One region of the Embleya sp. NPDC008237 genome, then DNA from elsewhere that is predicted to be linked to it. Evidence: riboswitches for the same ligand, from Rfam matches in the RefSeq annotation. Region 1 holds a riboswitch; the other holds the start of a gene.
The links. Region 1 has a riboswitch for glycine ahead of gcvT (glycine cleavage system aminomethyltransferase GcvT). Riboswitches for the same ligand answer to the same signal wherever they lie in the genome.

Region 1 (3,407 bases):
GGCCCGCGGGCTCAGCGCTGGTCGACCCGCAGGTAGAACGGCTCGGCCCGTTCCAGCATCCAGTCCCCCACAGGATCCTGCGCAACGTCCAACAGCACCACGTTCACCGGCCACGGACATGCGGCCCGGCCGAGCGCGCGCTCCAGGGCGCCGACCGCGGCCAGCCGGTCCTCCTCCTGCCAGCGGTCCAGTTCGACACCGATGAACAGGCACGGCGGGTCGGACTCGATCACACCCAGGCCGCGACGCGCACTCAGCACCACCGGCACGTGGGTGAACTCGGCGGCGGCCGCGATCAGGAACTCCATCGGCTCCTCGTCCGGCTCGTACAGCCGCACCCGCGCGCCGCGCACGCCCGCCCCGGGCAGCCGGGCCAGTTCCAGCACCCCCGGCGGCGGGATCGGGATGCCCACCTCGCCGCCCGGGTTGACCGCGATGCCCACGTGCGCCGGCAGCCCGCGGGCGAACTCGCGCATCGGCGCGACCGTGCACGCCATCGGGCCGGCGACCCGCCGGAACTCCTCCTCCGAGGAGAACACCGGCACGTACGGCCGGCCGTCGATCTCGGTGATCGGCAGCGTCAGTTCACTGTCCGTCGGGTCACCGCCCTCGGGCAGCGGCACCCACACGTCCGACTCGGCCAGGGCCTCGAAGAGAGCCTCGGCCCGGGACGGGTCGCGCATCGCCGCGACGAGCGCGCTCTCCACGGGATTGGCCGGAAACGGCATGGTGGTGCTCCTCTGCTGTCCGCCGCAGTTTACGACTCGGTCGACCGCCGCCGTCGGGACTGTCCGGGTACGGGGTCTGCGAAAACGATCCGGCTGAGCGTCCGGGCGGCCGGCCGGTCGAGCAGTACGCACGAGGTGAAGCCGCCGGGCGCGGACGCCAGGGTGGGGCCCGCATCCAGCCACGGCGTCAGTCGGGCGAGCAGTTCGCGCCACTCGCGGTGGTGCCGGGCGAACACCGGCGTGGACACTCCGCGACCGCGCGCGCGTTGGCCGGCCAGGGCCTGATGGGCGCTCACGTCCAACAGCAGTGCGTGCGCCGAACTGCCGCGCCGGCGGGCGGCGAGCACCAGCACCCGGCGCAGGATCGGGTTGCGGCCGCTGTCGTGCACGACCACCGCGCCGGGGCCGCGCAGTGCCCGGGCCACCTCGCCGTAGTGCGCGAGCCGCACCAGCGGCCGATAGACCCGGTACGGGATGCGCCCGGCGCGCACCGCCCAGCGCGCCCGGACCAGGTCCGCGTCCAGCACGGCCACGGTCGGCCCGGGGGTGATCACGCGCGCGAGCAGCGTGCTCTTGCCGGCCCCGGGCAGGCCGGTCACCACGAGCACGCACGAGGCCGGATAGGCCAGCACGTCCACCACCCGGTCACCGATCCGCTCCCCGGTGCGATCGCGCTCCTCCCGGAGGTCGTGCACGGACCGGGGCATCAACACGCCGCTCGTCGCGGCGCCGGTATGCGCCCCCGCCGAGTCCGTCTCCACGAGCCCTCCCTTGTCCCGAACCGTCCTGCCTTGCGCATGGTGTCGCACCCTCGCACCCTCGCGCGCGAGCGCGTGTCGGCCGCCCCCCGAAGTCGGCAACCCTCGAAGTCGGCGACGCCCGGAGTCGGCAGTCCTCGGACTCGGCGGGGTCCCGGCCCCGGCGGGGGATTGACGACACGCGCTAGCATGCCGGGCACAACCTCATATCGGCCGTCGACCCCACGCGGAAGAGTCCTCGCCCACGAGCGGGGCGCCGAAGGAGCAACTCCTCCCCGGAATCTCTCAGGCACCGATACCGCATGGGTCAGGCACTTCTGGAAAGCAACCGCACCGCTGGTGCGGTTCACCCACGGTGCAAATCGCCGTTCCGCGCGCGGATGCGCCCGGAAGCGATGAAGCTCTCAGGTTCCGATGACAGAAGGGGAGGGCACCCCACTTTTCGATCGACTCCGATCGAAAAGGGCTGAAAGCCATGGCAGGGAGCCCCCTTTGTTGTCGTACTCGCCGTTGTCGCACTGGCCGCACCGCCCGTCGTCTTTCGCCGCACTCCGCACCGGCACCCGCTCCTCGTCCGTGCGTCGTGCAACGTGCGCGCCGACCGAGCGCGCGGCCGAACGCCATGCCCCCGACCGGCCCGCGCCCCTCGGGTGTTCCCGCCGGCGCCCCCTCGAAGGAGCCTTCGCATGACCACCGACCGCCGGACCCCGCTCGACGCCGTGCACGACGCGCTCGGGGCCACGATGACCGACTTCGCCGGTTGGCGGATGCCGCTCCGGTACGGGAGCGAGCGCGACGAGCACGCCGCGGTGCGCACCACCGCCGGCCTGTTCGACCTCACCCACATGGGCGAAATCGAGGTCACCGGCCCGGACGCCGCCCGCGCGCTCGACCACGCCCTGGTCGGCTTCGTCTCGAAGATCGGGATCGACCGCGCCCGGTACACGATGATCTGCACCGAAGAGGGCGGCATCGTCGACGACCTGATCGTCTACCGGCTGGGCGACGAGCACTTCGTGGTGGTGGCCAACGCCTCCAACGCGGACGTGGTCGCGGGCAGCCTGAAGCATCGCTCGGAGAACTTCGACGCCGTGGTGCGCGACGCGTCCGAGGAGTACACGCTGCTCGCCGTGCAGGGCCCCGCGTCGACCGGGATCGTCGGTTCGCTCACCGACGCCGACCTGCCCGCACTCAAGTACTACGCGATCCTGCGCACCGAGGTCGCCGGCATTCCGGTGCTGCTCGCGCGCACCGGCTACACCGGCGAGGACGGCTTCGAGCTCTTCGCCTCGCCCGACGACGCGGTCGCGCTGTGGGAGGCGCTGCTCGCGGCCGGCAAGCCGCACGGCCTGGTGCCCGCCGGGCTCTCCTGCCGCGACACGCTGCGCCTGGAGGCGGGCATGCCGCTGTACGGGCACGAGCTGACCCGGGACACCACGCCGTACGAGGCCAACCTGGGTCGGGTGGTCCGGCTGGACAAGCCCGAGGACTTCGTCGGACGCGAGGCACTGGCCGCGGCGCAGGACGACGTGCGCCGGACCCTGGTCGGGCTCACCTCGCCGGGCAAGCGGGTCCCGCGTGCGGGGTACCCCGTGGTGGACGCGGAGACCGGCGAGCGGGTCGGCGAGGTCACCTCCGGCGCACCCTCGCCGACACTGGGCGTGCCGATCGCGATGGCGTACGTGGCCAAGGAGCGGGCCGAACCGGGCACCCGGCTGGCCGTGGACATCCGCGGCAAGGCGGAGCCGGTCGAGGTCGTCGCGCTGCCGTTCTACAAGCGGGCCTGACCGAGGCGGCCGGCGGCCCGACCCGAGTTCCGCGGGCGCGGCCGGCGCGGGCCCTCCGGGCCTGCGGTACAAACCATTACAAACCCACCTGAGGGACAGACCCCCCTCGATCGAATGGAGAATGGACCCGTGCA
Region 2 (3,407 bases), on a different contig from region 1:
CTGTCCCCGCTGGTGGAGCCGCTCAGCCTGGACGAGGCGTTCGTCGACCTGGAGGCGGGCCCGCACGGCGGCACGCTGGACACCGAACGGGTCACCGAGATCGCCGTACGCCTGCGCGCGGACATCCACGCGGCCACCGGGCTGACCTGCTCGGTCGGCGCGGCCACCTCCAAGCTGCTGGCCAAGATCGCGTCCGAGGCGGACAAGCCGGACGGGCTGTGCGTGGTGGCACCCGGCGCCGAGCGGGCGATGCTGGACCCGCTGCCGGTGCGCGCACTGCCCGGGGTCGGCCCGGCCACCGGCGACGTGCTGCGCCGGGCCGGTCTGGACACCGTGGCCGATCTGGCCGCCGTCGACGAGAGCGAACTGGTCCGACTGCTGGGCCAGGCACACGGCCACGGCCTGCATGTGCTGGCCGCCGGGCTGGACGCCCGCCCGGTGGTCGCCGACCGGGACGCCAAGTCGGTGTCGGTGGAGGACACCTTCGCCACCGACCTGGTGGACCGCGAGCGCATCACGCGGGAGCTGGACCGGCTCTCGATCCGGTGCGTGGAGCGGCTGCGCGCCGCCGGGCGCTCCGGGCGCACGATCGTGCTCAAGCTGCGCCGCTACGACTTCAGCACGCTGACCCGCTCGGAGACGCTGCGCGGGCCCACCGACGATCCGGGCGTGGTGCGCGAGACGATCCGCCGACTGGCCGCGCAGGTGGACGTCACGGGCGGCGTGCGGCTGCTCGGGGTGGGCGTGAGCGGCCTGGCCGATTTCGCCCAGCAGGACCTGTTCGGCGCGGCCGAGCCCGGGGCCGGCGAGCCGATCGAGGATGACCCGGAGGGCGACGCGGAGCCGCTCGTCGAGGCCGTCCCGGAGCGGGTCTCCTGGTCGCCGGGCCAGGACGTGGTGCACGAGGAGTTCGGACCCGGCTGGGTGCAGGGCAGCGGCGTCGGTCGGGTCACCGTGCGGTTCGAGGTGCCGGGCGGTCGGCCGGGCCGGGTGCGCACGTTCGTGATCACCGATCCGGCGCTGCGACCGGGGGAACCGATTCCGCTACCCGCCGCCGACCGGGGATAGCCGCCGGGATCCGGGGCAGGCGCGGGTCACACGACTCCTCGGGGGTGTCCCCACCATGACTGATGTCAAAGAGCGGCCGGCGCGAGGGCAGGGTGCCTTCCGATCGGTTCGCCGCAGGCTCGGCCTGCCCGCCTTCCTGGTCACACTCCTGGTCGGCTTCATCGTGCTGGCCCTGGTGCTGGTCGGGCTGGTCAATCTGTTGCCGGGCAAGTTCAACCCGTTCGGCGAGACCACCAAGGACCACAGCGGACCGGTGATGCTCAAGGCCGTGCAGGATCTCAGCCGCTACGAGGCGGTCAGCGGCACCTTCCAGGTCGTCGTGGACCTGGAGAAGGACGCCAAGTTCCTTCCGGACGCCGTCCGCGGCCAGCGCACGCTGTTCATCGGGGTCGGCCAGGTCGGCGGCTTCGTGGAGTTCGGCGGGATCGGCCAGGACGCGATCCAGACCTCGCCGGACAACAAGAGCGTGACCATCAAGCTCCCGCACGCGCGGCTCGCGCCCGCGGCGCTCGACCAGAAGAACAGCCACGTGATCGCCCAGGACCGGGGCCTGTTCGACCGCCTCGGCGACTTCTTCTCCGGCAATCCCGCCGACCAGCAGCAGCTCTACGTGCTGGCGACCAAGAAGATCGACGACGCGGCGAAGACCGCCGGACTGCTGGAGCGCGCCGAGCGCAACACCACCAACATGCTCCAGGGGATGATGCGATCCCTGGGTTACACCACGACCACTGTGACCTACGCCTAGTGCGCGGGCCCTTTCGAGGGTCACGCTGATACCGTTGAGGTCGCCCATTACGTTCGCGCGGGAGAGTCCTCGTGTCGTGTACACGGGGCGCCGAAGGAGCAACTCCTCCCCGGAATCTCTCAGGCACCCGTACCGCGTGGTCGTGGGCACTCTGGAAAGCAGGATCCGCACGTGGCTCGCCGAGTCGGGTCGGATCCTCGCCGACGGTGCAAATCGCGCCCGTGGGAACCGGTTCGACCGGTGCCCCGGGCGCGGTGAAGCTCTCAGGTACAGATGACAGAGGGGGAGGCCGGTGGGCGCGCGACCCGCGTGTCCGTCCAGGAGCGATCCAGGAGGCCTTTCGCGATGACCCCGCGCACCCCTGCCCCGACGCGTGCTCACGCCGTACTCCCCTCCGGTCCCGGCTCGTTGACCGGCCTGGAGGCCGCGTCGCCGTTCACCGGCCGGCACATCGGTCCGGACGCCGACGAGCAGGCGAAGATGCTCGCCGCGATCGGTTACGGATCCCTGGACGAGTTGACCGACGCGGCGGTGCCCGCCGCGATCCGCGCGCTGGAGGGCTTCGAACTGCCCGCCGCGCGCTCCGAGGCCGAGGTGCTCGCCGAACTGCGCGAGCTGGCCTCCCGCAACACCGTGCTGACCTCGATGATCGGGCTCGGCTACCACGGCACCTTCACCCCGCCGGTGATCACCCGGAACGTGCTGGAGAACCCCGCCTGGTACACGGCCTACACGCCCTACCAGCCGGAGATCTCGCAGGGCCGGCTGGAGGCGCTGCTCAACTTCCAGACCGTGGTCACCGACCTGACCGGCCTGGACGTGGCCGGCGCCTCGCTGCTCGACGAGGCCACCGCCGCCGCCGAGGCGATGACCCTGGCCCGACGGGCCGGTCGGGCCAAGAGCGACGTGTTCGTCGTGGACGCGGCCACCCTGCCGCAGACCGTCGCCGTGGTGCGCACGCGGGCGCAGGCGCTGGGCATCGAGGTCGTGGTCGCCGACACCACCGACGGATTGCCCGAGGGCGGCTGCTTCGGCGTGCTGCTCCAATACCCCGGCGCCGACGGCCGGGTCCGCGACCTGACCCCGGTGATCGAGGCGGCGCACGCACAGGGCGCGCTGGTGGCGGTCGCTGCCGACCTGCTCGCGCTCACCGTGCTGCGTGCGCCGGGCGCGATGGGCGCCGACATCGCGGTCGGCACCACTCAGCGGTTCGGCGTGCCGATGGCCTTCGGCGGTCCGCACGCCGGATACATGGCGGTCCGCGAGAAGCTCACCCGCAGCATGCCGGGCCGGCTGGTCGGGGTGTCCGTGGACGCCGACGGCGCGCCCGCCTACCGGCTCGCGCTACAGACCCGCGAACAGCACATCCGCCGGGAGAAGGCGACCAGCAACATCTGCACCGCGCAGGTCCTGCTGGCCGTGATGGCCGGGATGTACGCGGTCTACCACGGGCCGGACGGGCTCACCTCGATCGCCCGCCGCACCCACCGCTACACGGCCGTGCTCGCGGCCGGGCTGCGGGCGGGCGGCGTCGAGGTCGTGCACGGCGACTTCTTCGACACGATCACCGTGCGCGTGCCGGGTCGGGCCG

Region 2: another riboswitch for glycine. It lies ahead of gcvP (aminomethyl-transferring glycine dehydrogenase); the one in region 1 lies ahead of gcvT (glycine cleavage system aminomethyltransferase GcvT).

The regions. Positions count from the first base shown of each region.
Region 1 covers NZ_JBIBGL010000001.1:223,552-226,958, reverse strand. The annotation lists gene ACFZBU_RS00890 (enhanced serine sensitivity protein SseB) at 12-728, opposite strand; gene ACFZBU_RS00885 (AAA family ATPase) at 758-1,489, opposite strand; glycine riboswitch at 1,704-1,797, shown strand; gene gcvT (glycine cleavage system aminomethyltransferase GcvT) at 2,173-3,273, shown strand; gene gcvH (glycine cleavage system protein GcvH) at 3,403-3,407, shown strand, end outside.
Region 2 covers NZ_JBIBGL010000002.1:396,371-399,777, forward strand. The annotation lists gene ACFZBU_RS04895 (DNA polymerase IV) at 1-1,068, shown strand, start outside; gene ACFZBU_RS04900 (DUF4230 domain-containing protein) at 1,124-1,816, shown strand; glycine riboswitch at 1,865-1,961, shown strand; gene gcvP (aminomethyl-transferring glycine dehydrogenase) at 2,162-3,407, shown strand, end outside.